Regions from separate parts of the Sphaerisporangium sp. NPDC005289 genome, predicted to be linked through region 2. Evidence: riboswitches for the same ligand, from Rfam matches in the RefSeq annotation. Region 2 holds a riboswitch; each other region holds the start of a gene.

Region 1 (9,573 bases), on a different contig from region 2:
GCACTCTCCGTGGGCCTCGCACAGCGCCACGCAGTCCTTGCACAGCGCCATGGCGCGCTCCACGTCCCCGAGCAGGCCGACGACCATGCCGAGCTGGCAGGACACGACGGTGGTCACGGACGTGAGCTCCCCTGTGGCTCGGTGGTGGTCCAGCGCCCGCTCCAGGTACACCGCCGCCTCCTCCAGCCGGTCCTGGATCCACATCGCCGTGCCGATCCACTGGGTGGCGTGGGCGAGCGCGGTGTCGTCCCCGAGGCGCCGCGCGAGGTCGGCGCACTCGGTGAGCGCCCCGAGCGCGCGCTGGACGTCGCCCTGCCCGGTGGCCACCCAGCCGTCCACCCACAGCGCCTTGGCGCGCTCGCCGCTGGGCGCGGTGTCCAGGGCCAGCGCCCGGTCCAGCCAGTGGCGGCCGTCCCGGACGGCGGAGCCGATCCAGTACCACCAGAGCGCGCCGGCCATCCGCAGCCCGGTGCGGGCCTCGCCGGGTTCGGTGAGGCAGAACTCCAGCGCCGTCCACACGTCGGGCTCGTCGGCCCGCGTGCGGTCCAGCCAGGCGGGCTGGCGCGGCCCGAACCAGTCGGCCTCGGCCCGCTCGGCCAGGCGCAGGTAGTGGTCGCGGTGCCGGCGGCGCACGGCGGTCTCCTCGCCGCTCTCGGCCAGCCGTTCCTTCCCGTAGTCGCGGATCGTCTCCAGCATGGAGTACCGGACGTGGGCGCCATGGCCGGTGCGGCAGACCACGGACTTGCCGACCAGGCTCGCGATGCCCGACAGCACCTGCTCGCGCGTGAGGCCCGCGCCGGCGCACACATCCTGGACGGCTTCCTGGCCGGCCTGGCCGGCGAACACCGAGAGCCTCGCCCACAGGGTCTGCTCCAGGCCGGTGCACAGGTCGAAGCTCCACCCGATCGCCGCGCGCAGCGTCTGGTGGCGCGGCTGGTCGTCGCGGTACCCGGTGGCCAGCAGGCGGTAGCGGTCCTCCAGCCGGGTCAGCATCTGGTCCACCGACAGCACCGGCAGCCGCACCGCCGCCAGCTCGATGGCCAGCGGCAGCCCGTCCAGCCGGCGGCACAGCGTGGCCACGGCGTTCTCGTTGCCCTTGTCCACGACGAACCCCGACACCGCGGCCGACGCGCGGTCCTCGAACAGCGCCAGCGCCTCGTACCCGGTGCCGGCGTCCTCGGCCCCGGCGGCCGGCTCCTGCGTGCCGGGCAGGGTGAGCGGCAGGACGCGCCAGACGTGCTCCCCGGGCAGCCCGATCGGTTCGCGGCTGGTGGCCAGCACCCGCAGCCCGGGCGCCGCCCGCAGCAGCGCGGCCACCAGGTCGGCACAGGCCTCGCGCACGTGTTCGCAGTTGTCCAGGACCAGCAGCAGGCGGCGGCCGGCCAGGTGGTCGGCCAGGGCCCGCACCGGGTCGCGGGTGGAGACGGTGTCGGGCGCCTCGACCGCCGCGGCCACCGCGCTCGCGACCAGCGAGGCGGTGTGCACCTTGGCCAGTTCGGCGAGGCGGACACCGTCGGGGAAGGTCCGCTGGAGCCGGCGGGCGACGTGGAGCGCCAGCCGGGTCTTGCCGACCCCGCCGACGCCCGTGAGCGTGACCAGCCGCCACCGGCACAGGCATTTCCCGATGTCCGCGGTCGCCTGCCGGCGGCCGACGAAGCTGGTGATCTCGCGGGGCAGGGTCCCCGCCTTCCGCTTTACCGCATGCACTGGCACCACGCCCGCCGGGCCCGAGGGGCTCCTGAGATGGTTCATGGCCATCGGTCGCGCGCATGACGTCATCACGCGCCCACTGTCGTATTATCCCATATGTCAGGTTCGCGCGGTCGGGGAGCCCGAGCCGTCCAGCAGCTCTGCGAAGCGCTCGGCGACCAGATCCCAGCGCCACTCGCGCTCGATCCACTCCCGGCCCCGCTCCCCCATGCGCCGGGCGCGCTCCGGGTCGCGCAGCAGCCCCGTCAGGGCCGCCGCCACCTCGGCCGGGTCGCGGCCGTCGACCACCAGCCCGGTCTCCCCGGGCAGGACCGCGTCGGGCGCACCCCCTGAGGCCCCGGCGACGATCGGCAGCCCGGTCGCGGAAGCCTCCAGGTACACGATGCCCAGACCCTCCACGTCCATGCCGCCAAGGCGCGTGCGGCACGGCATCGCGAACACGTCCCCGGCGTCGTAGTAGGCCGGCAGGCTGCTCCAGGGCACCGACCCGGTGACCACCACCGACCCCGCCAGCCCCCGCTCGCCGATCGCCCGCTCGATCGCCGGACGGGACGGCCCCCCGCCCACCAGCAGCAGGACGGCGTCCGGCACCTCGCGCAGCACCGACGGCCAGCAGCGGACCAGCGTGTCCTGCCCCTTGCGCGGCACCAGGCGCGACACGCACACGACCACCGGCCGCTCGCCGATGCCCAGCGACGCCCGCACCCCCGCGCCGCCGGACCCGGGACGGAACACACCGGTGTCCACGCCGGGCGTCAGCCGCACGAGCCGGCCGGAGGGCACCACGCGCACCAGCCGCTCGCGGGTGTACTCGCCCAGGTAGGTGACCACGTCCGCGCGGGCGCCGATGCGCGCGAGCAGGCCGCGCGCCACCGGGACGCCCGCCCAGGCGGCCTCGTGCCCGTGGGTCAGCATGACCACCCGCCGGGCCCCCGCCGCGCGCAGTGCGGGCGCGAGCAGACCGAGCGGGGCCGCCGCGCCGAACACGACGGTGTCGCACCCCTCCGACCGCACCAGAGCGGCCGCCCGCCGCGCCACCTCAGGGACCGGCAGCATCAGCGACCCAGCGTGCCGCACCACGCGGTACGGCTGCCGCGCGTCGAACTCCTCCCACCCGCGCCAGCGCGAGGCGTACACCACCACCGACCCCGGCGGCCGCCGGAGGGCGAGCGCGTGCACGAACGCCTGGATGCCGCCGGGCCGCGGCGGGAAGTCGTTGGTGACGAACAGCGTCCTGGCGTGCCCGGGGCCGTGCCCGTCGGGGATCACGGCTCGGGCAGGCGGTTCAGGCGGGCCCAGGAGCGCGCCAGAGCCAGACGCTGCGGAGCGGTGGGGTGGGAGGCGTACATCAGGTAGTCGAAGCCGCTCGGCGTCAGATCGGAGATGTTGGTCAGCGCCAGCCGCTTCTGCATCGCGGCGAACGTGGCGGCGTCACGGGTCAGATCCAGCGCGTGGACGTCGGCCCTGGCCTCGATCCGCCGGCTGACGAGGTTCTCGGCCGGCCCCGACAGCACGGTCGCCAGGCTCATCAGCCCCAGAAGCACGCCGACCGCCCTCGGGTCGGCCACCGAGGCGACGCCCGTGCGGCGCCTGAGCGCGGGCAGGGACACCACCAGGTACAGCAGGCAGGCGCCCGCGGCGGCGCCGAGCGCGCCGACCATCGTCCCGTACAGGACGTCCCCGCGCTTGGCGTGCCCCAGCTCGTGCGCGACGACCAGCCTCACCTCACCGGCCGGGGCGCGCAGCAGCGTGTCGTAGACGACGATGCGGCGGGTGGCGCCGAAGCCGGAGACGTAGGCGTTGAGCGCCGTGGTCCGGCGGGAGGCGTCGGCGACCAGCACGTCCTGGACGGGGACGCCGTCGCGGCGGGCCATGGCGACCAGATCGTCGCGCAGCCGCCCGGCGGGCAGCGGCGTGAAGTCGTTGAACAACGGCTCGACGACCAGGGGGTAGACGAACGACGCCGCGACGGTGAGCAGGAACGCCCCGGCCGCGGCGGGCGCCCACCAGCGGCGGGGGGCGCGGCGGGCCAGCCAGACCACCGCGAGCACCATGATCGCGATGATCACGGTCTGGACGGCGAAGCTCTTGAGCCGGTCGGCCGACCACGCGGGCCACTGCTGGGTGGACAGGCCGTAGGCGCGCAGCCGCGTCTCGTACCACATGCCGAGCGGCCACTTGATCGCCAGGCTCACCGCCGAGAGCGCGACGACGCCGAGCAGGGCGCGCGCCCACCACGGGCCCGGGAGCCGTCCCACCAGCCAGGCGCCCACGGGCGTCAGGACCAGCACGCCCGCGACGGCGAGCGTCACGGCCAGCGACAGGTACACCGGCACGTTCACGGCCGCGTCGAAGGCGTCGGCGCGCGCGATCTGCGCCGCGGTGAAGTCGCGCGCGGGATCGGGCGCCACGGCGGGCGCGGAGCCCGGCAGCGGGCGCCACGGCGTGCTCACCGCCACCACGGCGGCCAGCGCCACCCCCAGGCCCACCAGCGCGCCCCCCGCCGCCCGCACCCCGCTCACCGCTCGCTCCGAGCCGGCGCCTGGACCGTCGGGTGGGCCCGTGCGGGCGTGCGCATCCGCGCCGGCGTCGCCCGCCGGGCCGGCCACGCGGCCGGTCTCGTCACTTCGCTCCATGCTCTCCCCTGCGCCGCGCCGCCACCGTGGTCATGCGAGCTGGTCTCGGACGTACTCGCGCCAGGCGGCGGTGAATCGCTCCAGGCTCATGCGGAGCGTGCGGGACAGCGCCGCCCGCACGTCCCCGTGCCTGGACTCACGGTAGAGGCTCACCAGAGCGCGTTCGCCGAAGCGCCCCGCGACATACCGGCAGGCGAGCCAGGCCTCCTCGTACGCCTGGGCCTGCCGCGCGGAGCCGGCGGCGAACGCCTCCGGCCCGGGCAGCCGTTCGGGCGTCCGTCCGGCGCGCACCTCGTCGGCCAGTTCGGCCGCGGCCCGGCGCGCCGGGATGCCGGCGTCGAGATAGCCGACGTAGTCCGCGAACCCCTCGACCAGCCATTTGGGCGTGCTCCCGTCGAGCGCCGCCCCGGTGGCGATGTGCGTGATCTCGTGGGCGAGGACGACGTCGCGGCCGGCGGCGGTCAGGCGGGCGAACGACCGCGGCTCCACGATCACCCGGTCGGCGCCCGCCACCGCGGCCAGGCCGTTCACCTGCGCTGGGGCGGCCAGCACGGCCGCCTGCTCGGTCGTGGCGGGAACGGCGATCAGCGGACGCACCGGGCCCACGACGCGGGCGACCAGCCGGCTCGCCCGGTCGGCCCGGCGCGCCAGGTCGGCGAACGCGGCTCCGGAGGCCGCGGCGGCGGCTTCGCCTCCGGGGACGGGCCTGGTCGCGGAGGTTTTCGCAGCCTGCGGGGCCGTGGTTCCAGAAGCCGTGAGGGCTCCAGCGGCGGTGAGGGCACCGGGGGCCGCGACCACGAGGGAGAGGTCGCCGCGGAAGGTCCGCGCGCCGGACCATATCTCCGGATGCTCGCCGATCAGCGTCCGCGCCCGCCGTCCGAGATCGTCCTCGACGGCGGAGGGCCCCGTCAGCACGGTCAGCAACCCCGCCAGGACGGCCCAGAGCCACACGACGCGCATGCGGGAAATCTACTCGCTCGTCCTTCCCGGCCACATCGGCGTCCCAGAGGCGGACCCCCGTCAGCGTCCCGACGGAGGACCCGTATCGACTTCCCGGCGGCACATCGGCCTGGCGGGGCACGGACGCGCGAAGGCCCCGTCCGGTCGTGTCGCGCCTCGCCGATGGGGCGCGGCGCGGACGCGCGAAGGCCCCGTCCGCTCCGAGGGGGGAGGAGCGGACGGGGCCTTCACGACCGGCGCGAGGGGCATGTGCACCACCTGGAAAGGTCTTCGAGGAGCGGGGGCACCTCTCGGAGACGCTCTCCCGGAGGAATCCTCGCGCCGATCGGCCTCCGGAACGGCAGGCAGATCGGCCTCCGGAACCGCCGGTCGGCTTCCAGCACCGCCGGTCAGGGTCCGGAATCGCCGGTCGACATCCCGGGACGGCCCGGAAACCGGACCGGCCCGTCGTGGGAACCGGGAGCGGATCGGCACGGGCGACCGGCGCACCCGACCCAGCGGAGCCCTGGATGGGCGGGGGTGGTTCCGCGGGTCAAGCGGGGGTCCAGCGCCGACCTGGAGCGGCAGGCGGAATCCGACCTGGTCATCCGATTGCTGGATGGCAGCGCCGACGCCGCGACGGTCCCGCCGGTCAGGCGCCGGGGCGGACGGCGCCGACGAAGGACGCCTTCCGGTAGCCCGACAGCTTGTCGATGCGCACCCGCGCGCCGGTGTGCGGCGAGTGGATCATCTTGCCGTGCCCGACGTACATGCCGACGTGGCCGAGTCCGTAGAAGAACATCAGGTCACCCTGCTTGAGGTTCTTCCAGGACACCTTCTTCCGCACCGTGCGGAACTGGCTGGCGGCGATGCGGGGCAGCTTCACACCGGCCTTGCGCCAGGCGTACAGCATCAGGCCGGAGCAGTCGAAGGCCCCCGGGCCGCTGGCGCCCCAGCGGTAGGGGTCGCCGATCTGCTTCTTCGCCACCGCGACGGCCGTGTGCGCCTTGAGCTGCTGCCGGGCGGCCCTGCTCACTTTGGCCTTGCTCTTGGATGTGCGGGAGGTGCCGGATGTGCTCGCCTCGCTCACCGCGGCCGTGCCGGTGGGCTCGGAGGCCCCGGTGATGCTCGGTGTCTCGATCAGCCCGGCCGGGCCGTAGACGGACGGCTCTGAGGGTCCCTGAGCCGGTGCCGCCGTGGCGGCGTCAGCCGCCGTCGCCTGCGTCGCCACGGCTCCCACGGAGGCCGTCATGGTGAGCACCACACCGCCGAGAGAGAAGCGGGCAATGCGCGACAGACGAGGGTTCTGGGTGGTGCTGGACAGGATCGCTCCTTGATTCTTCCACTCACGCCTACCGGGTTAGCTGACGGATTCGGGCATGGAAGTAGCCCTACGACGCCAAGGCGTCGATTCACCCCCTGATCCCGCGTTCAGGATCAATTGGGTCCCCGGTTCCGTGCTCCTTGCCGCACGGATTCGGCAGGTCACCGCCCCTTTGGGGTCCTGGCTCGCGCCTTACTGGGGCGACGGCGACCGCTGGATTGTCATGCGTGGAGCCGGTCGGAAGACCGGCTCCGTTCGCGACGGCATGGCGTGCTCGCCGCGGGCCAGAAGTTACACAGAACCCCAAATCGAGGCAAAGCCGTGACCAAGTCACATAGATCAAATAGGGGGCTTCTTAATCAGGAAACCCCTGCACAACAAGCGCATCCGTTACCCGTATGTGATTCCCCTCACATATCCCGAAACGGCACCTGACGCGAGTCACACAAGTCACATCAGTCACACCCGTTCAGGGATCTTGGAGAGGGAACGGTCCACCTAGCCCCGCCCGGCGGACCGGGATGCGCACCCCCGCGTGTCACGCTCCGCACTCGAGACCCGTTACCCACGACGTCCGTTCCGCAACGATCATTCAGCAACAGTGCTTCCGCAATGAGAATTACGCAATATCCGTTGTGCAACGTCCATTGCTCATGTCAAAGTGGGCGCATGGCCGATGAAGACGTACGCACGATCACCGACTCACGGGTGCTGGCCGCCCTGTCGCATCCCACGAGGCGGCGCCTCATGGACGCGCTGAAGGTCTACGGTCCCTGCACCGCCAGCATGCTGGCCGAGCACACCGGGCAGGCCGTCGCCAACGCCAGCCACCACCTGCGCGTCCTGGCCGGCAGCGAGCTCATCGAGGAGGCCCCCGAGCTCGCCCGCGACCGGCGCGAGCGCTGGTGGCGGCTGTCCTCGGCCGAGCTGCGCTGGAGCGAGTCCGACTTCGGCGGCGACCCCGCGACCGCCGCCATCGCCAGCGCGGCGGCGTCCCTCAACCTCGAACACCACGTCAGCATGGTCCGCGCCTGGTACGCCGCGAGCGAGGACGAGCGGGCGGCCTGGCAGGACGCCCCCTTCTCCACCGACAAGTGGCTGCGGCTCACCCCCGACGAGCTGCACGAGTTCGAGGCGCAGTTCCTGGAGCTCCTCAACCGGTGGGCCACCCGGGAGATCCCCGACGACGGGCGGCCCCGCGAGCCGGTGTTCGTGTTCGCCTTCGGCGTCCCGGGCCGGCCGTGAACGGCCTCACCGCGGCGGCCGCGCCCGCCGCGTCTCGATCCCGGGGCCGCTGGGGGCTGCTGCGCGACCGCGACTTCCGGCTGCTGTGGGTCGGCGAGACCACCAGCGGCTTCGGCAGCTCTCTCACCTCGGTTGCCCTGCCTCTGGTCGCGATCACCGCGCTCCACGCGACCACACTGGAGGTCGCTCTGCTCACCGCCGCGGCGTGGGTGCCGTGGGTGATCATCGGCCTGCCCGCCGGAGCCTGGGTCGACCGCCTGCCTCGCAGGCCCGTGATGCTGATCTGCGACGCCGTGTCGTTCCTGCTGTTCCTCAGCATCCCGGTGGCCGCGTGGCAAGGCGTGCTGACCGTCGGCCATCTGCTGGCCGTCGCGCTGCTCACGGGCACCGCCAAGGTGTTCTTCCAGACCTCCTACCAGGTGTACCTCCCCTCGATCGTCGTCCCCGCCGACCTGCCCGAGGGCAACGCCAAGCTCCAGGGCGGCGAGTCGGCCGTCGAAGTGGTGGGCCCGGGAGCCGCCGGTCTGGTCGCCCAGGTGTTCGGCGCGGTCACCGCGCTGCTCGCCGACGCGGCGAGCTTCGTGGTCTCGGCGCTGTGCCTGCTCGGCATCAGGGCCCGCGAGGCCCCGGTGTCGCGCGAGCGGCGGGCCACGACGCTTCGACGCGAGATCGGCGAGGGCCTGCGCTTCGTCGCCCGCGACCCCTACCTGCGGGTGCTCACGGTGTTCGGGGCGGCCAGCAACCTCGGGCTCATGGGATACCAGGCCATCCTGGTCGTCTTCCTGGTGCGCGACGTCGGCGTCGGCCCCGGCGCGGTCGGCGGGCTGATGGCGGTCATGAGCGTCGGCGGCCTGGCGGGTGCCGCGAGCGCCACCTGGGTGTCCAGGCGGCTCGGCAGCGCCCGCGCCATGATCGTGTTCGAGGCGCTCGGCGCGCCGTTCGGCCTGCTCATTCCGCTGGCCCACCGGGGCCCGTGGCTGGCGGTCGCGGTGGCCGGCGGGTTCGTCCTGGTCACGGGCGTGGTGGCGGGCAACATCATCAAGGCGGGCTTCCGCCAGACCTACGTCCCCCGGCACCTGCTCGGCCGGGTCTCCGTGAGCATGCAGTTCGTCAACTACGGCACCATCCCGCTCGGCGCCCTCCTCGGCGGGGCGCTCGGCGGCGCCATCGGCACCCGTCCGTCGATGTGGGTCGTCACGGCCGGGCTCGCCCTGACCGGCCTGATCCTCCTCACCGGCCCCCTCAGGCACCGCCGCGACCTCCCCGCCTCCCCCGACCACCCCTGACCCACGACCCCACCCACCACCAGACCAGGCCGCACACCGAGCCGGACCCGTTCAAGCGTGCCTATCCCGGCGCCGGGTCGGCGGGGACGAGGAACGGCCGATCCGGCGCCGTGTGCGGCGGGCGACCCGGTGGACCCTCGACTCACAGCCCCGGCCGTTCGCCAGGCCACCGGCGGGCGGGCGTCCTTGCCATATCGGCAAGAGGGTGTGCTCATTCGCGCTGCGAGCGCCTAGCCTGCCGGCCATGATGTCGCACTCACAGCACCATGATCACCTTGACCATGAAGATCAACGTGACCGCCATGACCACGATGGCGAGGGCCACGCGCACCATGACGAGGCCGGCCTGGCGGACCTGCTCGACCTGGACGCGGTGGTGCTCGGCGCCTACCTGGAGAAGGTGACCGAGTGGGCCGGGCGGCACGCCCCCGAC
Region 2 (9,573 bases):
ACCCTGCAGGACCGGTACGGCGTCCCGGTCGGCTACTCCGGCCACGAGCGCGGCCTGCAGATCTCCCTGGCCGCGGTGACGCTGGGCGCGGTGACCGTGGAGCGCCACATCACCCTGGACCGCACGATGTGGGGCTCCGACCACGCGGCTTCGCTGGAGCCGAGCGGCCTGGAGCACCTGGTGCGCGACATCAGGATCATCGAGCAGGCCCTCGGCGACGGCGTCAAGCGCGTCTTCCCGGGCGAGGAGGCCCCCAAGTCCCGCCTGCGCCGCGTCACCGTCTGACCCACGAGATGATCATCGACATGGACGCGCGCCGCCCCGTGCGGCGCGCGGCGGGAGGCGGCGCGGCGACGCGCACCGGAGGACGCCGGTGATCACGCTGTCGGTCGTGGTGCCGGTGCGGGACGCGGCGCCGTTCATCGGCGACACGCTGGCCTCACTGCGGCGCAACGCGCGGCCCGACTTCGAGTTCATCGTCGTCGACGACGGCTCGGTGGACGCGACCCCGCAGGTCATCGACGACTTCCGCGACGACCTGCCGGGGTTGACCGTGCTGCGCAACAGCTCTCCCGTGGGGCTGGCAGACGCCCGCAACGCCGGCCTGTCTCTCGCCTCGGGCCGGTATCTCACCTTCCTGGACGGCGACGACTGGGTGGGCCGGGGGTACCTCCCCCGGCTCGTCGAGGCGATCGAGGGCCTGGGCTGCGACTTCGTCCGGGTGGACCACGTGCAGGTGGAGGGGCGCAAGCGCACCGTGCACCGCGCGCCGGAGGCCCGGCGGGGCGTGGTGCTCGACCCGCGCGACCGCATCCTGCCGGCCGGCGCGCGGACGATGGTGGACTACCCCTACGCGTGGGCGGGGGTGTACCGGCGCTCGCTGGGCGACCTGCTCGCCTTCCCGGGGCACCTGCACACCGCCGAGGACCGGCCGTGGATCTGGCGGCTGCACCGCGAGGCGCGGTCGTTCGCGGTGGCCTCCATCGCCGGGGTGTTCTACCGGCGGCTGGTGTCCACCTCCCTGACCCAGGTCGGCGACGAACGGCAGCTGCACTTCTTCGACGCCTTCGACCTGGTGTTCAAGCAGATCGAGGGCGAGCCGCACCTGCAGCCCAAGGCGGTGCGCACCTTCTGCGCGCTGCTGGCCCACCACCTGGAGCTCGGCGACCGCTTCTCGCCCGCGCTGCGTGCCCGCTTCGAGGACAGGGCGCGGGACGTCCTGGCCGGTCTCCCGGCGGACCTGCTCGGGCAGACGGGGCTGGACGAGGAGCGGCAGGCCCTGCTCGGGCCGCTGCTCCCCCGACCTCTCAGACAGCCCGAGGAGCGTTCGCCATGACGCAGGTCTTCTACAGCTCCACCCTGTTCGGGACGATGACGCTGGCGGCGGCCATGGACGCGGGCAGGTTCGGCCCGCACGACGGCCGCCGGGTGCTGCTGGTGTCCAACAACGCCGCGATCCCCGAGGTGACCCCGTCCCTGGACGAGGCCCCGGGGTTCGCGGCGCTGCGGCCCCGGTTCGACGAGGTGTGGTCGTGGAACGACATCATCGCCCCGCTGCACCCTTCCGACTGGAAGGCGCGCGTCATCGAGGTGCCCATGCTGGAGCGCCTGGTGCGCGGCCACCTCGCACTGGGTGAGGGGGCCGCCGAGCTGGTGCTGGAGTCGGTGGCGGTGCCGCCGGCCAGGACGGTTGCGGCGCTGGTCCGCGACTGCCCGATCACGGTGTACTCCGACGGCCTGATGAGCTACGGGCCGACCCGCGACCCGCTGCCGCTGGAGATCTCCGGCCGGATCACCCGGCTGCTCCACCTTGACCTGGTGCCCGAGCTCACGCCGCTGCTGCTGCGCGAGGTCGGGGTGGCGCCCGAGCCGCTGCCGGACGCGGCGTTCCTGCGGGTGCTGGAGGAGATGCCCGCCGTCGAGGGGCTGTACGGCGAGGCGATCATCCTGGGCCAGTACCTGTCGGCGCTGGACATCGTCACCGCCGAGGAGGAGGCCGAGCTGCACGCCGGGATGCTGCGCGCCCTCGCCGCGCGCGGCCACCGCAGCGTGCTGTTCAAGCCGCACCCGGCGGCGGGCGGCCACCACGCCCGCCTGCTGCGCGCGGTCGCGCGGGAGCTCGGGGTCGACCTGTGCGTGGCCGGCGACACCGTGCCGGCCGAGGTGTGCTTCCTGGCGTTGCGCCCGCGACTGGTGGTCGGATGCTTCTCCACCGCTCTGATGACCGCGCGCCGGCTGTTCGGCCTGCCGATCGCGACCATGGGCTGCGAGCTGGTGCTGGAGCGGCTGGCGCCCTACGAGAACAGCAACCGCATCCCGGTGACGATCGTCGACGCCACCGTGCCGCGCCTGGCGCCGGACGGCTCGATCACCGAGACGCCGACCGGCGATCGGAGCGACCTGCGCGCGCTGGTGGAGGCGGTGGGCTTCTGCATGCAGAGCGAGCACTACCCGGCGCTGCGCGAGGCCGCGGCCCGCTACATCGAGGCCAACGGCCCGCAGGCCCGCTACTTCAAGAACCGGCGGCTGGCCTCGGTCGGCCTGCTGCCCGCGCCCGAACCGGCCAAGTCCCGTCCCCTCTCGCGCCTGCGCCGCGCCCTGTCCCGCTGACCGCCGGCCGCTAGCAGGCGGCGGCGCGGGGCGCGCCGCCGCACACGGCGAACGCGGACAGCGCGGCGTAGTAGGCCTGCTTCTTGTTGTAGTCGCGGTCGAAGAGCAGGGGCGTGCCGCCACTGCGCCAGGAGTACCTGTCGGTCACGCCCCACACGGTGACGCCGGTGCAGCGCGGCACCATCACGCAGGCGGTGAGCGCCTTGCGGTAGTCCTGCGCCTGGGCGGCGCCCGAGCCCTCGATGTCCAGCTCGGTGATCTGGACGTCCACGCCGAGCGCGGCGAACTGGGCGATGGTCTGGGCGTAGGCCGCCGGCAGCGGCGCCGTCGCGGAGAAGTGCGACTCCAGTCCGACGCAGTCGATCGGCACGCCCCGCGTCTTGAAGTCCTTGACCATGGCCAGCACGCCGCGGGTCTTGGCGGCCGCCGGATCCTCGATGCCGTAGTCGTTGAGGCACAGCCGGGCGGCCGGGTCGGCCGCGCGGGCGGCCCGGAAGGCCGTCTCGATGTAGGAGTCGCCGAGGCGCCGCTGGAACAGGCCGGGGCGCACGCCGCCCGAGTCGGCGAACGCCTCGTTCACCACGTCCCAGCTGTGGATCTTCCCTCGGAAGTGGCCGGCCACCGCGGCGATGTGGGCGGTGAGCGCCTGGTAGGTGTCCTGGGCGGTCGACAGGTTGCCCGTCCAGGCCGTGTGCGGGGAGTCGACCAGGCTGTGCCCGCGCACCCGCATGCCCTTGCTCTGGGCGTGGGCGACGATGGCGTCGGCCGGCGTGAAGTTGAACTGGCCGCGCACCGGTTCCACCGCGTCCCAGTGCATCTCGTTCTCGGGCGTCACCGAGGTGAACTCCCGGTCGAGCACGGCCGCGTAGGGCGCCTCGCCGAGATGGGAGGCGCCGACGGCGGCGCCGAAGTAGCGGCCGGTGGCCGCGGCCGCCCCTCCCAGCGTGGCGGCCGCGGCGCCTGCCGGGGCCGCCGTCAGCGGTGGTGAGGCCACCGCGCCGATGACCGCGAAGGCGGCGATCGCCGCGCGCGCGAGAGGGCGGCGCATGGCGACCTCCGACCCGGGGTTTCCCGCCATGACCGTCCTCCCGTCACCAGGGGCGCTGACGTCACTGATTGTGACCGCACGCCGGGAGTTGTCAACGTGGCGCGTCGTGTTCCGCAGGGCGGACGGGGGTCGCAGCGCCCATGCCACCACTGATGCGGACGGGGCGGCGCGAAAGTTTCACGCCATCCCGTCCGGTGTTCAGCCCAGCGCCTTGAGGTAGCGGCGCACGCGGCGGCTCGCGCGGTAACCGGCGCGCAGCACGTTCGGCGGCACCTCCACCCGCAGGCGGGCCCGCCGCCGGGCGGCCGCGTGCTCGGGTCCGGTGAGCAGCGGCCGCACCGGGGCGAGCCGCCCCGCGCGCGCCTCGGCGATCAGGGCGCCGAGCCTGGCCACCCAGTCGCTGGTGGCCGGATCGTGGAAGTAGTTGGCGTCGCACCAGGCGGCCGCCGGGTGCCGCAGGTCGCCGCGCGCCAGGTCTTCCAGGGTGCCCAGGCACCCGCTGTCCTCGAACACCAGGTTGATCATCTCGGCGCTGACCCCGAAGTCCGACAGGACCAGCAGCGGGACGCGGCCGGCGATCGCCTCCAGGGCCGCGGTGGAGCTGACCGTCACGAACCCCGCCGCGGCGGCCAGGTGCTCGTGCATGGCGCCGGCGGCGAAGCGCACCGAGCCGGGGCGCACCGCGCCGGCCTCGGCCAGCGACCGCCATAGGCGCTCGTAGTGATAGCGCTCGTTGTGGGTCTGGCGCTCGTTCTCAAGAGCGCGCAGCTTGACCACGACGTCCAGGCCCGGACGCGCCTCGGCCAGCCGGGCGAGGGCCAGCAGGATGCTCTCGCGGTCCTCGCGCCGCTTGGGCACCTTAGCCTGGGTGGCGAACACCAGGCGGTCGCCCGTCCCGCCGCCGGCCGTCCGATGGTCCAGGTAGGGCAGGCGGGCCAGGGCCATCGACCCGGTGGCGCCCAGTTCCCTGCCGATGCGGCCGAACTCCTCCACCTCCCTGCCGCTGTGCACGACGAACAGGTCGCAGGCCCCGCGGTACAGCCAGGCCTTCTCTGTGGCGGGGATGGAGATGCCCGGCAGCCCCGACACCAGCACCGGCCGCGGCGAGAGCCCGCCGAGCACGTCGCCGGCCAGCACGTCGACCACCGGTCCTGTGCAGGCCAGCAGGATGGCGTCGGGCCGGTCGCGCTCGGCGATGCGGCGCAGCGCCCGCGCCGACACCACGGCGGGCGGCTCCCCCGCGCCGGAGCGGGTGCCGCTGACGGCGGCGGTGATCTGGGCCGGGGACGGCACGATCGGCGTGCGCACGACGGCCAGCGTCGATGTCCAACCGGTCGGTAGCTGGTCGAGAAGACCCGCCGCCCATTTCAGATACGAGTCCGAATCGGCCACAGCGAGAACCCGGCTCAAGGAGAAGCCCTTTCGTGCGCGAACATCTGGAGATGCGATCGGAGGGAGACCGACGCGGAGGGAGTCCACCAGTCGTCGGGCACCTCCACGGTCTGGACGGGCACCCCTCGGGCGGCGAGCAGCACGCGCAGCGAGGTGACGGCCGTGGACGGGAGGCTGAGAACGCGCTGGCCGGGGCGCAGGTCGCGCAGGGTCATCTCGACCGGCGCCCCGGCGTCGTACACGGTGACCCCGGGGTGGTCGCGGACCGCGGCCAGGTCGCCGGGGTCCTCCCTGCGGTGCGGGTAGTACGCCAGCGGCCCTTCGAGGGCGAACAGCCACGACAGGTAGCGGTCGCGGTGGATCAGCCCGTTGCGCACCAGCGAGGTGCCGAGGACCACCGTGTTCTCGCGGGGCCGGGGGTGGGCGACCACCGGCTGGGAGCGCAGCCAGGCGAAGTCGTGGGTGACCAGCTCGGCCCCGAGCCCGCGCACGGCGTCGGCCAGGGCGGCGGGGACGGGCAGGGCGGTGAAGACGGTGAGCCGTCCGGCCCTCGCCGCGGCGCGCAGGCGGATCCCCGCGGCGACGCCCAGGGCCAGGCGGGAGGGCTTGGCCGTGGCGCGGGCGCGCAGCAGAGGGGTGGCCAGACCCGCGGTCAGCAACTCCAGCAGGCGGATGGTGGCCAGGCCGTCGTCGACGATGACCATGCGGGTGGGGAAGGCCGTCAGCGAGGTGAGCTGCATCCTGCCGGAGAAGGCGTCCCCGAGGACCCAGGCCTCGCGGCGGCCGGGACGGGGCATGCCCTGATCGGCGGCCTGGATGCTCAGCCCGGCCGGCAGCTCCAGCGCGTCCAGCTCGGCGCGGGTGACGCGCAGGCCGGGCAGCTTGCCGCGGGTCACCACGCGGGTGCCCGGCCCGATCAGCCCCGCGTGCCGCGCCTCGACCGCGCACAGCAACTGGAGCGGAGACTCCACCCAGGCGACGGCCGACCCCTGCTCCCGCACGCGGCTTCGACCGTTCCTCTCCACGCCGGGCATTGACACGTTCACGACGCATGCAACCTAGCCCCGCGACCCTACGTAATAGGGAACAGACGATGAACGGCGGCCGACGGCGGCCCGGCCGTTGTCGGATGAGAGCGGCTCCCAGGCGTCACATGGGCAACGCGGGCCCCACTTGACACAGAAGGCGTCGCAGGCTCCGAGTATCACTGGGCCCGGACGGCCCCGGAGGCGTGTCCGCGCCCGCAGGGCCCGGATCGGCGGCACCGTACCCGCGTCGCGGCAGGTCAACCGCGCCCAACGCGCATTCTCGCCGGACCGCGTGCCTGGCTTTGCCATGAGAAGGCCAGAACGGACGAGAGCTTTGTCCCACTTGCATGTGGTTTGTCCGATGTATTACTCTCGGAGGAATCCCGGCACGGGAGACCGCTTCTCTGAGCGACCCGCCCGTGCCGCCGATATCGCCCGGCGCGGCCGGTCCTCTGCGGAGAGACCCCTCTCCCACCGTCACGCGCCTCCGTCGAGTCCGCGCCCACGCGGAGCCGGGGACCCACCTTCTTGGGGTGAATCAGGCGCGCCCGCCCACGGACGCGCCCGTAGGACGAACCTTCACGTCCGAACCCGTCAGCTAACCCGGTAGGCGGCAGGAAGAAGGAGTCTCAGCTTGTCCATGTTCGTCACGACCGTACATCGGCTTCTGGATGCCCCGAAGAACCAGTTGAAGGCCGTCGCGTTCGGCGGGCTCGTGCTCGCCCAGGTTGTCACCGGCACCGCCCTTGCGGCGAACGCCGACTCCTCTCCCCAGGCCGACGCCGCCTCTCCCAAGAGCGGCATCGTCGCCGTCGCGCGGCAGGAGGCGGCGAAGGCGGGGCTGCCGTCCCGGCAGGTCTCCGCCGAGCAGTTGCTGGCACTGGCCGAGAAGCAGGTCGGCATCAGCGAGAACGGCAGCGGCGGCGGCACCAAGTTCCACGCCTGGTACATGAGCTCCCCGCGCGCCAGGGAGACCGTGGCGCGCGACAGCGGCACGATCGCCGACTACGCCGACGCCGCCTGGTGCGACATGTTCGTCTCCTGGGTGGGCGCGCAGATGGGCCTTCAGGACACCGTCGGCGCCGACGCCTACACCGTCGCCCACGCCAAGTGGTTCGCCGCGCGGGACCGCTGGGGCACCACGCCCAAGCCCGGCGCGGTCGTGTTCTTCTCCTTCAACGGCGACAAGAGCATCAACGGCATCGAGCACGTCGGCTTCGTCATCAAGGACAACGGCGACGGCACCATCCGCACGGTCGAGGGCAACACCGACGGCGGCAAGGTCGAGATCCGCACCAGGCCGGCCTCGCAGATCGTCGGATACGGCTACCCCGGCTACGCCGCCTGACCTCGGCGGCCCGCCGCCCTCGTTCCACCTTTCCGCGGCGTCCCGCCCGCCTCCCCGCGAAGGACGCCTCCCGGCGCCGCACGGCCGGCCCACTCCCCCGGCCGCGCGGCGCCGGCGCTCGTTCCCATCACTCCGGCGAGCCGGCCGGAACGCCGCGCAGCCCGCGCGCCGCGCCCCCAGGACCTCGGCGGAGCCCGCGCGCCGTGGCCCAGGAGCCCGGCGAAGCCCGTGCGCCGTGGCGCATGGATGATTTGCGCCCGACTGTGCCGAAGCGGTGGGAGCGCTCCCAATGCTGCGAAAGGGCCTTATGGGGGCTACTCTACGGTTTTCTCAGCGCTAACCGCCCCAGGAGTAACAGTTAGGTTTCGGCATATTGACGCCAGCATTGCCCGTCGGGGACCCTTCGTGGGAGCGCTCCCAAATATCGCTCGCAGGCTCACCCCCGCGAGATCACGACTGAGGGATCCAGCACATCGTGGGCCCGACTGTCGGGGCCGGCCCTCGATGCACCTCCCAAAGATCGGGCAACCACCTGAGAGGGGTCCGGAATGATGAACAATATGCGCCGCGGGAAGACACTCGCGGTCGCATCGGTGATGACGGTCGCACTCGGCATCACCGCCGCGTGCAGCTCCGGCGGGGACGGCGGGAACACCAGCACCGGTGGCTCGTCCTCGGCCGCGGCCGAGAAGATCACCCTTACGCTGCAGACCTTCGGCGGCGGGACCAACTTCGGCTACAAGGCCGCGGTCGCCAAGTGGAACAGCGATCACCCCAACGTTCAGGTGAAGTACAACAACCTCACCGACAGCTTTGAGAACGTCTACTGGCCGCAGATGCTGCAGTGGCTGCAGTCGGGCACCGGCGCCGGCGACGTGGTCGGCATCGACGAGGGCGGCATGGGTCTGGCCAAGGCCCGTCCCCAGTTCTTCACCGACCTCGGCCAGTACGGCCTGCAGAGCCGCCAGGCCGACTTCCCCGCCTGGAAGTGGGAGAACGGCATCAACACCGAGGGCAAGCTGTTCGCCCTCGGCACCGACGTCGGCGGCATGAGCATCTGCTACCGCTCCGACCTGTTCAAGCAGGCCGGGCTTCCCACCGACCGCGACGAGGTCGGCAAGCTGTGGAGCGGCGGCTGGGAGGACTTCATCAAGGCCGGCCAGCAGTTCCAGTCCAAGGTCAAGGACGCCAAGTTCGTCGACAGCATCAACACCATCTACAACGTGGTGCTGGCGCAGGAGGCCGCCAAGAACGGCAACGTCACCTACTTCGACAAGAACCAGCAGCTCATCGTGGACAAGAACCCGGCCGTCAAGTCCGCGTTCGACCTCGCCACGAAGATCAGCCAGGACGGCCTGACCGCCAAGCTGCAGAACTTCACCGACGGCTGGAACACCGGCTTCGTCAAGTCGCAGTTCGCGACCCTGGGCTGCCCCGGCTGGATGCTCGGCGTGGTCTCGGGCAACGCCGGTGACAAGTTCAAGGGCAAGTGGGACGTCGCGACCGTGCCCGGCGGCGGCGGCAACTGGGGCGGCTCCTGGCTCGCGGTGCCCAAGCAGTCCAAGCACCCGAAGGAGGCCGCCGAGCTGGCCAGCTACCTGACCAGCCCCGACGCCCAGCTCATGGCGTTCAAGGAGGGCGGCAACCTGCCCAGCACCATCCCGGCGCAGGACAACCCCGAGCTCCAGAGCGTGAACAACGAGTACTTCAACAACGCGCCCATCGGCAAGATCTTCGGGCCGTCCATCAAGTCGCTTCAGCCGATCTTCCTCGGTGAGAAGCACGCGCAGGTCAAGCGCGAGGTGGAGCAGGTCCTCAACGGCATGGAGCAGGGCTCGGTGCCCGTGGCCCAGGCCTGGCAGAAGTTCGTCGAGGCGGGCCAGAAGGCGGCGGGCTGATCCTCCCCGGTCCTCACCGGTTCGCCGGGGCTCACCGCCCCGGCGAACCGGTGACCTGCCGTAGTGAGCGGCGTGGCGGTGGTGGAACCCACCACCGCCCACGCCCCGCGAGGCACTCGTCCAGTCGTACCGATGCCGAGCTTGGTTATCGCTTGGTAGCGGGCACACGATCGACCGTTACCGACGAGAAGAAGGAGAATGGGGCTCCTCCCCGTGGCCGCCGGCCAGGGAGCGCCCCGGAAATCCGAT
Region 3 (9,573 bases), on a different contig from region 2:
GTAGAACCCGTCGTCGCCGTAGAGCGCCTGCTGCATGGCCTGCCGCCACGTGACCCACACGACACCGGACGTTACCAACCGCGCCGCCGCCCCGGGACGCTCCCGATGACAGGCTGTGGACGCGCGCCGGTAGAGCCGGTCGGGCGCCCGGTGCGAGCCGACCGTTACGCTGGCTGCTGGTCTGATCCGTCGAAGCTGAACGGGAAAGTGATGGAGACAAGCGACCGCCCCGGGCGCCTCGCGGTCGGAGTGCTCGGCGCCGGGCGAGTGGGGTCCGTCCTCGGCGCGGCGCTCGCCCAGGCGGGGCACGGCGTCGTCGCGGCCGCCGGGGTCTCCGACGCCTCGCGCCGCAGGGCTCTGGACCGCCTCGGCGTGGACATCTCCGGGCCGGAGGAGGTCATCGGCGCCGCCGACCTGGTGCTGCTCACCGTGCCCGACGATGCCTTGCCCGACCTGGTCGCGGGCCTGGCCGCCGCCGGGGTGGACCTGCGGGGCAAGATGCTCGTGCACACCAGCGGCGCGTACGGCCTGGGTGTGCTCAATCCCGCGACGGCCGCCGGCGCGCTGCCGTTCGCGCTGCACCCGGTGATGACCTTCACCGGCAGGGACGACGATCTGCGGCGCCTCACCGGCTGCTCGTTCGGCGTCACCGCGCCCGACCCGTTCCGCCCGGTGGCCGAGGCCCTGGTGATCGAGATGGGCGGCGAGCCGGTCTGGATCGCCGACGAGGACCGCCCGCTGTACCACGCGGCGCTCGCGGGGGCGGCCAACCACATGGTCACCCTGATCGCCGAGTCGCAGGAACTGCTGAAGAAGATCGGCGTCGAGCATCCGGGCCGCATGCTCGGCCCGCTGCTCGGGGCCGCCCTGGACAACGCGCTGCGCCTGGGCCTGGCCGGCCTGACCGGTCCGGTGGTGCGCGGCGACGCCGGCACGGTGCGCAAACACGTGGACGCGCTCATCCTCGCCGCGCCGGAGGCGGCGGACGCCTACGTGGCCCTCGCCCGGCTCACCGCCGACCGGGCGCTGGCCGCCGGCCTGCTCAAGCCCGAGACGGCCGAACGCCTGCTCGACGCCCTGGGAGGCAACACATGGACGTGATCGTCGCCGCCGACCGCTCAGAACTGCTCGCCGCGCGGGCCGCCCTGGGCCTGGACGGAGCGCCGGGCCGGCGCGCGGGCGGGGCGGGCACGCTGGCGCTGGTCCCGACCATGGGGGCGCTGCACGAGGGGCACCGCTCGCTGATCCGCCTGGCCCGCGAGCGCGCCGACCACGTGGCGGTCAGCGTCTTCGTCAACCCGTTGCAGTTCGGCCCGCACGAGGACTTCTCGCGCTACCCGCGCACGTTCGACGCCGACCTCGAGGTGTGCGCCGCCGAGGGCGCCGGCCTGGTGTTCGCCCCGGCGGCCGACGAGATCTACCTTCCCGACCGCCAGGTCGGCGTCTCCGCGGGGCAGATGGGCACGATCGTCGAGGGCGCCTTCCGGCCGGGTCACTTCGACGGCGTGCTCACCGTCGTGCTCAAGCTCTTCAACCTCGTGCGGCCGGACGTCGCCGTCTTCGGGCAGAAGGACGCCCAGCAACTGGCGATGATCCGCCGGATGGTGGCCGATCTCAACGTCCCGGTCGAGGTCGTCGGGGCTCCCACCGTGCGCGAGCCGGACGGGCTGGCCCTGTCCAGCCGCAACCGCTACCTGTCGCCGGCCGACCGGGCCACGGCCGTGGCGCTGTCGCGTGCGCTGCGCGAGGGCGCCCGGCACACCCGGCCCAAGGACATCCTGCACGCCGCGCACGCGGTGCTGGACGAGGCCGCCCGCGCCGACCCGCCGCTGCTGCTGGACTACCTGAGCCTGGTCGACCCGGCGACGTTCACCGCCGTGGCCGAGGACCACCGGGGCGAGGCGATCCTCGCGGTCGCCGCGAAGGTCGGCACCACCCGCCTCATCGACAACGCGGTGCTCACCCTGTCCCCTGTTATGTGAGCCCCGCGTGGCGGGGGTGCGGCGGGATGCCTTATCGTCATATAGACGAAATAAGGGAGCCCCCATGACCCATCCGCCCATTCCCCGCCGGTTGACCGCGCCCGAGCCCGGCTGGACGGTCTCCGCCGATGTCGTCGTCGTCGGCTCGGGCATCGCCGGTCTGACCGTGGCGCTGCGGTACGCCGAGCTGGCCCCCGACGCGCGCGTGCTCGTCGTCACCAAAGACGTGCTGTCGGCCGGCTCCACCCGCTGGGCGCAGGGCGGCATCGCCGCCGTCCTGGACCCGGCCGACTCCTGGTCCGAGCACCTCAGCGACACGCTCATCGCCGGTGTGGGGCTGTGCGACGCCCGGGCCGTCCAGGCGCTGGTGACCGAGGGACCGGGCGCGCTGCGGCGGCTGATGGCGCACGGGGCCCGGTTCGACCGGGAGCCCGGCGGCGGGCTCCAGCTCACCCGGGAGGGCGGCCACCGCCGCGACCGCATCGTCCACGCGGGCGGGGACGCCACCGGCGCCGAGGTGCAGCGCGCCCTGGTCGAGGCGGTCCGCGCCGGCGCCGCCGAGGGCGGCCGCATCGAGATCATCGAGCACGCTCTGGTGCTCGACCTGCTCAAGGACGCCTCCGGCGCCGCCTGCGGGGTCACGCTGCACGTCATGGGCGAGGGCGCCAGGGACGGCGTGGGCGCGGTGCGCGCGGGCGCCGTCGTGCTGGCCACCGGCGGCATGGGCCAGGTGTACGCCGCCACGACCAACCCCCTGGTGTCCACCGGCGACGGGGTGGCCCTGGCGTTGCGGGCCGGCGCCGTCGTCCGGGACCTGGAGTTCGTGCAGTTTCACCCGACCGTCCTTTGGCTCGGCGAGGACTCGACCGGCCAGCAGCCGCTTATTTCCGAGGCGGTGCGCGGCGAGGGCGCCGTCCTGCTCGACGAGGCCGGAGAGCGGTTCATGGTGGACGTGCACGAGCTGGCCGAACTGGCGCCCCGCGACGTCGTCGCCAAGGCGATCATGCGCCGCATGCTGGAGAGCGGCGCGAGCCACGTGCGCCTGGACGCCCGGCACTTCGGCGAGGACAAGTGGCGCACCCGCTTCCCGACGATCTACGCGGTGTGCCTGGAGCACGGCATCGACCCGGCCCGCGAGCCCATCCCCGTCGCGCCCGCCGCGCACTACGCCAGCGGCGGCGTCCACACCGACCTGCGCGGACGCACCAGCGTCCCCGGCCTGTACGCCTGCGGCGAGGCGGCCTGCACAGGGGTGCACGGGGCCAACCGGCTCGCCTCCAACTCCCTGCTGGAAGGGCTGGTCTTCGCCGAGCGCATCGCGGCCGACCTCGCCTCCCCGCGGCGGCGGGCCCCGGGCGAGCCGGTCGATGACGGCCGCGCCGCCGGCCTGGTGGACCCCCGGGTCCGGCCGCGGGTGCAGAGCCGTATGAGCGCCGGCGCAGGGGTGCTGCGCAGCGGGCGCAGCCTGGCGGAGGTGGGCCACGGCCTGCTGGACGCCCGCTGGACCCCGGTCGCCGTCGAGCCGTGCACCGAGGCGTGGGAGGCCACGAACCTGCTCACCGTGGCGAGCGCCGTGGTGGCGGCCGCCCGGGCCCGCGAGGAGACGCGCGGCTCGCACTGGCGGGAGGACTTCCCCGAACGCGACGACGCCTGGTGGCTGGGGCATCTCGACGTGACCCTGGCCGAGGAGGGACTGACCATGAGCTATGCCGAGCACCACGACGACCGGGCGGCCGGCCTGCCGCAGCAGCTGGAGGCCGACCTGGCGGAGGCTGGCCTGGACCCGGCGCGGGTCATGGCCGTGATCGGCGCCGCCCTCGCCGAGGACCTCACCGAGGAGGGCGACGTGACGACCGTCGCCACGGTCCCCGCGGACCAGGCGGCGGTGGGCGACCTGGTGGCCAGGGCCGACGGGGTGGTCGCCGGTCTCGCGGTCGCCCAGGCGGTCTTCCACGGCGCCTCCCAGGGCCGCCTGACCGTGGAGCGGCACGTCAAGGACGGCGAGCGCGTCGCGCGCGGCGACGTGCTGATGACCGTCGTCGGACCTGTGCGCGACGTGCTCACCGCCGAGCGCGCCGCGCTCAACCTGCTCACCCACCTGTCGGGCATCGCGACGCTGACCCACCGCTGGGTCGAGGCGGTGAGCGGCACCGGCACGCGGGTCCGCGACAGCCGCAAGACTCTTCCCGGCCTCAGGGCGCTGGAGAAGTACGCCGTGCGGTGCGGCGGCGGGGTCAATCATCGGATGTCCCTGTCGGACGCGGCCTTGATCAAGGACAATCACGTGGTGGCGGCCGGCGGGGTCGCCGAGGCGTTCCGCGCCGTCCGGCAGGCCTATCCGGAGCTGCCGATCGAGGTGGAGGTCGACCGCCTGGACCAGATCGAGCCGGTGCTGGCCGAGGGAGCGGAGGAGATCCTGCTGGACAACTTCACCGTGGAGGAGCTGACCCGCGCCGTGGCCCTGGTGGGCGGCAGGGCCCGGCTGGAGTCCAGCGGCGGACTCCGCCTGGAATCGGCTCGTGAGGTGGCCGAAACCGGTGTTGACTACCTTGCTGTGGGGTCGCTGACCCATTCGGCGCCCGCACTTGACATCGCTTTGGACCTTCGGGGGGCTTGATGCTGCTCACGATCGACGTCGGCAACACTCACACGGTGCTCGGCCTCTTCGAGGGCGAGGAGGTCATCGAGCACTGGCGCCTGGCCACCGACGCCAGGCGCACCGCCGACGAGATCGCGGTCGTCCTGCAGGGGCTGCTCGGTCAGAGCCCCCTGCTCAAGGACGCCGACATCGGCGGCATCGCCATCTGCTCGACGGTCCCCTCCGTGCTGAACGAGATGCGCGAGATGTGCCGGCGCTACTACGGCGACGTGACCGCCGTCATCGTGGAGCCGGGCGTGCGCACCGGGGTGCCGGTGCGCATGGACAACCCCAAGGAGGTCGGCAGCGACCGCATCGTCAACGCGCTCGCCGCCGTCACGCTGTACGGGGGGCCGTGCATCATCGTCGACTTCGGCACCGCCACCTCCTTCGACGCGGTGTCGGCCAAGGGCGAGTACGTCGGCGCGGTCACCGCCCCCGGCATCGAGATCTCGGTGGACGCCCTGGCCGCCGCGGGGGCCCAGCTCCACAAGGTCGAGCTGGTGCGCCCACGCTCGGTCATCGCCAAGAACACCGTCGAAGCCCTGCAGGCGGGCATCATCTACGGTTTCGCCGGCCAGGTGGACGGCATCGTCGAGCGCATGGCGCCCGAGCTCGCGTCCGACCCCGACGACGTGACCGTCGTGGCCACCGGGTCGATGGCCGCGCTGGTGGTGAACGAGGCCCGTTCGATCGACGTCCACGAGCCCTGGCTGACGCTCATCGGGCTGCGCCTGATCTACAACCGCAACACCGCCTGAGCGCGCCCCGCGATCAAGCGGCGGGGGAGATCCATATCGGAGACGTGGAGGGGGCGCGCGCGTCGAATACGGCGCGGCGCGGTGATCGGCCACGGCAAATCGTGGGTGGCCGGAGTGTTACGCCCACGGGCGTGCCCGGCGGAAGAAAGTCAGAAAGCGTACTGGTTTCGCGGGTCGAATTCGGCGTATAGCGTGTCGACCGTATATCTCCGAGCCGGGGCGCCCGCGAGGCGTCCCGCATGGAACCGGGCCTCCACCAGCGCCGCGGTGGTCTTCCATGGCGGATCATGCGGCCCACGGCCATGATCATCGCCGATGTCCCCCCGGACCGGGAGGTGCGGGGACATGTCACGAGTAGTTCACATATGCACTGGTATGTCAATCACAAACGTCATGGGTATCGAGGTCAGTGCTTGACGACCTTTCAACGCGGCGTTTAACGTTCCTGACGGGGCGGGCCGAAGCATTCAGTATGTTGCCGAGTTCGTCGTGGGGGAGGACACCCGATGGCGTATCCGGATCTGGTTTCCCGAGGGAATGACATTCCTTCGGGATCAGACGGTGTGGGACTGAGCGACGATGATCTTCTCTTGCTCGCCGAACTGGCCAAGGGCGTGACCGTCGACAGAGTGGGACGCAGGCTCGACGTGAGCGGCCGCACCGTACGACGCCGCCTGCGCGGCATCTGCGACCGCATAGGCGTCGCCACGGCCATCGAGGCCGTGGCCTGGGCGGCGCGGCGCCGCCTCATCTGAGGTCGCACCGTCCGAGGCAGGGGTACCTCGTCCCGGCGCGAGGCGGCGTCACCGTACCGGCGGCCGCCTCGTCCGGCGTGCGCGCCGTGGCGCTAGTCGGCGATGCGCACGCCGCCGGCGAACGGGCGGTTGCCGAGCGGGACCACCCGCACGACATCACCGGTGCGCGGTGCGTGCACCATCATGCCGCCGCCGATGTAGATGCCGACGTGGTGCAGGTCGCTGTAGAAGAAGACCAGGTCGCCGGGGCGCAGGTCCTCGCGGGAGATGTGGGTCCCCGCGGTCCACTGGTCGCCGGTGTAGTGCGGCAGGCTGATGCCGACCTTCTGGTAGGCCCACAGGACCAGACCGGAGCAGTCGAAGGTGCTCGGCCCCGCGGCGCCCCAGACGTACGGCTTGAGCTGCTGCGTCAGCGCCCACCTGGCGGCCTGGGCGGCCTTGCCCTCGCCCGGGATCGGGATCTCGATCCTGGTGGCCCGGCCGTACCCGCCGGCCTGCGACAGCGCGCGCTTGAACAGGCTGCCCTCGGTCTTGGCGACCAGGCCGCGGATCTTGTCACGCTGGGAGGACAGGTCGGAGACGAGCTTCTTGACCTCGGCCTCGCGGGCCTTGGCGCCGGCCTTGGCGCGCTCGGCGGTCGCCATCGCCTTGCCGATCTGGGCGACCTCCTCGCCCTGCTGCAGCTGCAGGGCGTAGGTCGTGGCCACGCGGTCGAGGTAGGCGTCGGGGTCGCCGGACATGGCGAGGGTCAGCGGCGAGCCGAGACCGCCGGTCATGTAGGCGTCCTGGGCGTACATGCCGGCTCTGGCGCGCTTGGCCTCCAGGTCGGCCTCGCTCTTGGAGAGGGTCTTCTTGGCGAGTTCGGCCGAACGCTGCGCCTGCTTGAGGCGCTCCTTCTGGCCGTTGTACTGCTCGGTGAGCGACTCGATCTGGTTGTAGAGGTGCTCGACCTGGTTCTTCAGGTCGTTGAGGCTGGGCTTGGGCTCGGCCGTCGCGGACACCAGAGGCGAGCCGAAGGTCACGGCCATCAGCGCGGCGGTCACCAGCGCGATGCGGCGGGGAAGGCGCGAGGACGCACCGGAGGCGCTCCCGAAGCGGGAATGGGCACCGCGTTCTCGCCCGCGGGCGTGCCTGCCCGCGCTCTTTCCAGGCGTGCGCCTAGGCTGCACCAAAAAGCTCCTCTCCTCGGACGCCTACCGGGTTAGCTGACGGGTTCGGGCCGGAGCAGCCCTACCGAGCACGTGACCATGGAGGATCGCGATGCCTCCCTCTCGGATTCACCCCAGGGGTGGCGGGTCGCCGGGGGACCTCCCCCGGACCCACCTTTGGGTCCCCGGTTTCCCGCCGTTCGGATGGGGCGGGAATTAGGCGGTGCGGTCGCCGCGGAACGACGACCGACATTGACGCTGGACATTAGTCCAGTTCAGGTTCCTGCTCAACCAGAACTGCGAATTCTGTTGAGGTTCCACAACCGGCGCGTCACGGAAAGATCACGCCGGTGGAAGTCCCGCACCCGTTCCGAGCTGCGGTTACCCGGCCCGCGGGCAGGGGCTCGAAGAAAAGCCGCAGGTCAAAGAGCATCTCGCGCGCCACGCTCCCAGACCTTCCCGCGGCGCGCACCGACCGCGTGCGCCGGATCACGCTCCGTGATGGCGACGCGAATTGGCAGGTATTTCGGACAGTCCGTTATCGGGGGGCCTCGGCACGGCGTCGAACGCCGCCCCGCCGGTGGGCGGATACGCTGACGCGTCATGAGGCAGGCCGCGCAGCGCCCGTCCGCCGAGGGCGCGCCCGCCGTCCGGCGGGCCCGCACCTCCGACGTGCGGACGATCAGGAAATTGGTCGACACCTACTCCGGCGACGGGCCGCGCCTGCTGCGCAAGGCGACCGTGACCCTGTACGAGGACGTCCAGGAGTTCTGGGTGGCCGAGCGAGACGGCATGGTCGTGGGCTGCGGCGCGCTCCACGTGCTCTGGGAGGACCTGGCGGAGATCCGCACGGTCGCCGTCGACGCCGGCTGCCGCGGCATGGGCATCGGCCACATGATCGTCGCGGCGCTCATCGACGCCGCCCGCCGGCTGGAGGTCCAGCGGGTCTTCTGCCTGACCTTCGAGGTCGAGTTCTTCGGCAGGCACGGTTTCGTCCCCATCCAGGGCACGCCCGTCTCCCCCGAGGTCTACGCCGAACTCCTGGACTCCTACGACGAGGGCGTCGCCGAGTTCCTCGACCTGGAGCACGTCAAGCCGAACACCCTGGGCAACACGCGGATGTTGCTGCATGTGAATCCGCGATCCTGACCTTCGGAGTGACGGAATGGAAAGGTGACTGTTGATCCCGCTGTCGCTACCTTGGCAACACCACGGCACGTGCGCCTGACAGAGGCCACGTGCGAAGCCGAAGTGAGGTGACACGGTGAGCACCGGACAGCCGCCGTACCCACGCGACGAGCCGGACGAGGGTCATTCGTCAACCGGCTCTCCGCAATATGGGCAGCAGAACCCCCCGGGCATCGATCCGGAGGTGACCGTCGTCCACCGTCCCCAGCCGGCCTCGGAGCACTCCGCCTACCCCCAGCAGGGCTATGGCCAGCAGGGAGCCTACGGCCAGCAGGCAGGGACGGGAGCCTACGGCCAGCCGGGCGCCTACGGCCAGCAGGGTGGAACCGGAGCCTACGGCCAGCCTTCCCACCCCCAGCAGGGGCAGGGCTACGGGCAGCAGCAGTACGGCCAGCAGGCCCAGCAGGGCCAGCAGCAGTACGGGCAGCAGCCCCAGCAGTACGGTCAGCAGGCGTACGGTCAGGAGGCCCAGCAGGGCTACGGCCAGCAGGGCCAGTCGTCGTCCTATGGCCAGCCGCAGTACGGCCAGCAGACCGGCGGCTACGCCCAGCCGCAGGGCTACGGGCAGCAGCAGTACGGCCAGCAGGCCCAGCAGGCCCAGCAGGGCCAGCAGCAGTACGGCCAGCCGGAGGCCCAGCAGGGCTACGGCCAGCAGGGCCAGTACGGCCAGCAGGACGCGCAGCAGGCGTACGGCCAGCAGGCCCAGTACGGCCAGCAGCAGTACGGGCAGCAGCCGTACGGCCAGCCGCAGTATGGGCAGCAGGCCGGCCACGACCAGCAGGGCTACGGGCAGCAGCACGCCCAGCAGGCGCCGCCGTACGGGGCGGCCTACGGCCAGCAGGGCTACGGCCAGCAGTACGGCCAGCAGGGCTACGGCCCGGCCGGCTACCAGCAGGGCTACCCGGCCACCGGCACGCAGCCTCCGGGCGCCCCCGCCCCGCTGGCCGAGTGGTGGCAGCGCCTGGTGGCCCGCATCATCGACATCGTCATCATCGTGATCCCGTACGTGATCCTCAACGCCGTGCTGGCGGCGCTCATCGTCACCGCGCCGAGCTTCGACCCCGCGACGGGCGCGATCAGCCCGGGCGGCGGCGTGTTCCT

What was found. Region 2 has a riboswitch for cyclic di-AMP ahead of ABZT47_RS04605 (CHAP domain-containing protein). Riboswitches for the same ligand answer to the same signal wherever they lie in the genome.
Region 1: linked by a shared signal. The riboswitch ahead of ABZT47_RS19215 (C40 family peptidase) and the one ahead of ABZT47_RS04605 (CHAP domain-containing protein) in region 2 are both predicted to bind cyclic di-AMP.
Region 3: linked by a shared signal. The riboswitch ahead of ABZT47_RS20925 (NlpC/P60 family protein) and the one ahead of ABZT47_RS04605 (CHAP domain-containing protein) in region 2 are both predicted to bind cyclic di-AMP.

What each region holds. Positions count from the first base shown of each region.
Region 1 covers NZ_JBEXGS010000010.1:101,591-111,163, forward strand. The annotation lists gene ABZT47_RS19195 (LuxR C-terminal-related transcriptional regulator) at 1-1,707, opposite strand, end outside; gene ABZT47_RS19200 (glycosyltransferase family 4 protein) at 1,810-2,979, opposite strand; gene ABZT47_RS19205 (M48 family metallopeptidase) at 2,976-4,346, opposite strand; gene ABZT47_RS19210 (hypothetical protein) at 4,377-5,306, opposite strand; gene ABZT47_RS19215 (C40 family peptidase) at 5,938-6,537, opposite strand; cyclic di-AMP (ydaO/yuaA leader) riboswitch at 6,620-6,778, opposite strand; gene ABZT47_RS19220 (metalloregulator ArsR/SmtB family transcription factor) at 7,279-7,854, shown strand; gene ABZT47_RS19225 (MFS transporter) at 7,851-9,140, shown strand; gene ABZT47_RS19230 (methyltransferase domain-containing protein) at 9,385-9,573, shown strand, end outside.
Region 2 covers NZ_JBEXGS010000002.1:407,814-417,386, forward strand. The annotation lists gene ABZT47_RS04575 (N-acetylneuraminate synthase family protein) at 1-285, shown strand, start outside; gene ABZT47_RS04580 (glycosyltransferase family 2 protein) at 374-1,336, shown strand; gene ABZT47_RS04585 (polysialyltransferase family glycosyltransferase) at 1,333-2,610, shown strand; gene ABZT47_RS04590 (endo-1,4-beta-xylanase) at 2,621-3,688, opposite strand; gene ABZT47_RS04595 (DUF6716 putative glycosyltransferase) at 3,857-5,050, opposite strand; gene ABZT47_RS04600 (hypothetical protein) at 5,065-6,051, opposite strand; cyclic di-AMP (ydaO/yuaA leader) riboswitch at 6,557-6,706, shown strand; gene ABZT47_RS04605 (CHAP domain-containing protein) at 6,719-7,426, shown strand; gene ABZT47_RS04610 (ABC transporter substrate-binding protein) at 8,023-9,324, shown strand; gene ABZT47_RS04615 (sugar ABC transporter permease) at 9,572-9,573, shown strand, end outside.
Region 3 covers NZ_JBEXGS010000011.1:179,719-189,291, forward strand. The annotation lists gene ABZT47_RS20895 (SAM-dependent methyltransferase) at 1-60, opposite strand, end outside; gene ABZT47_RS20900 (DUF2520 domain-containing protein) at 211-1,101, shown strand; gene panC (pantoate--beta-alanine ligase) at 1,092-1,982, shown strand; gene ABZT47_RS20910 (L-aspartate oxidase) at 2,047-4,599, shown strand; gene ABZT47_RS20915 (type III pantothenate kinase) at 4,599-5,381, shown strand; gene ABZT47_RS20920 (LuxR C-terminal-related transcriptional regulator) at 5,972-6,136, shown strand; gene ABZT47_RS20925 (NlpC/P60 family protein) at 6,229-7,179, opposite strand; cyclic di-AMP (ydaO/yuaA leader) riboswitch at 7,311-7,506, opposite strand; gene ABZT47_RS20930 (amino-acid N-acetyltransferase) at 7,888-8,433, shown strand; gene ABZT47_RS20935 (RDD family protein) at 8,549-9,573, shown strand, end outside.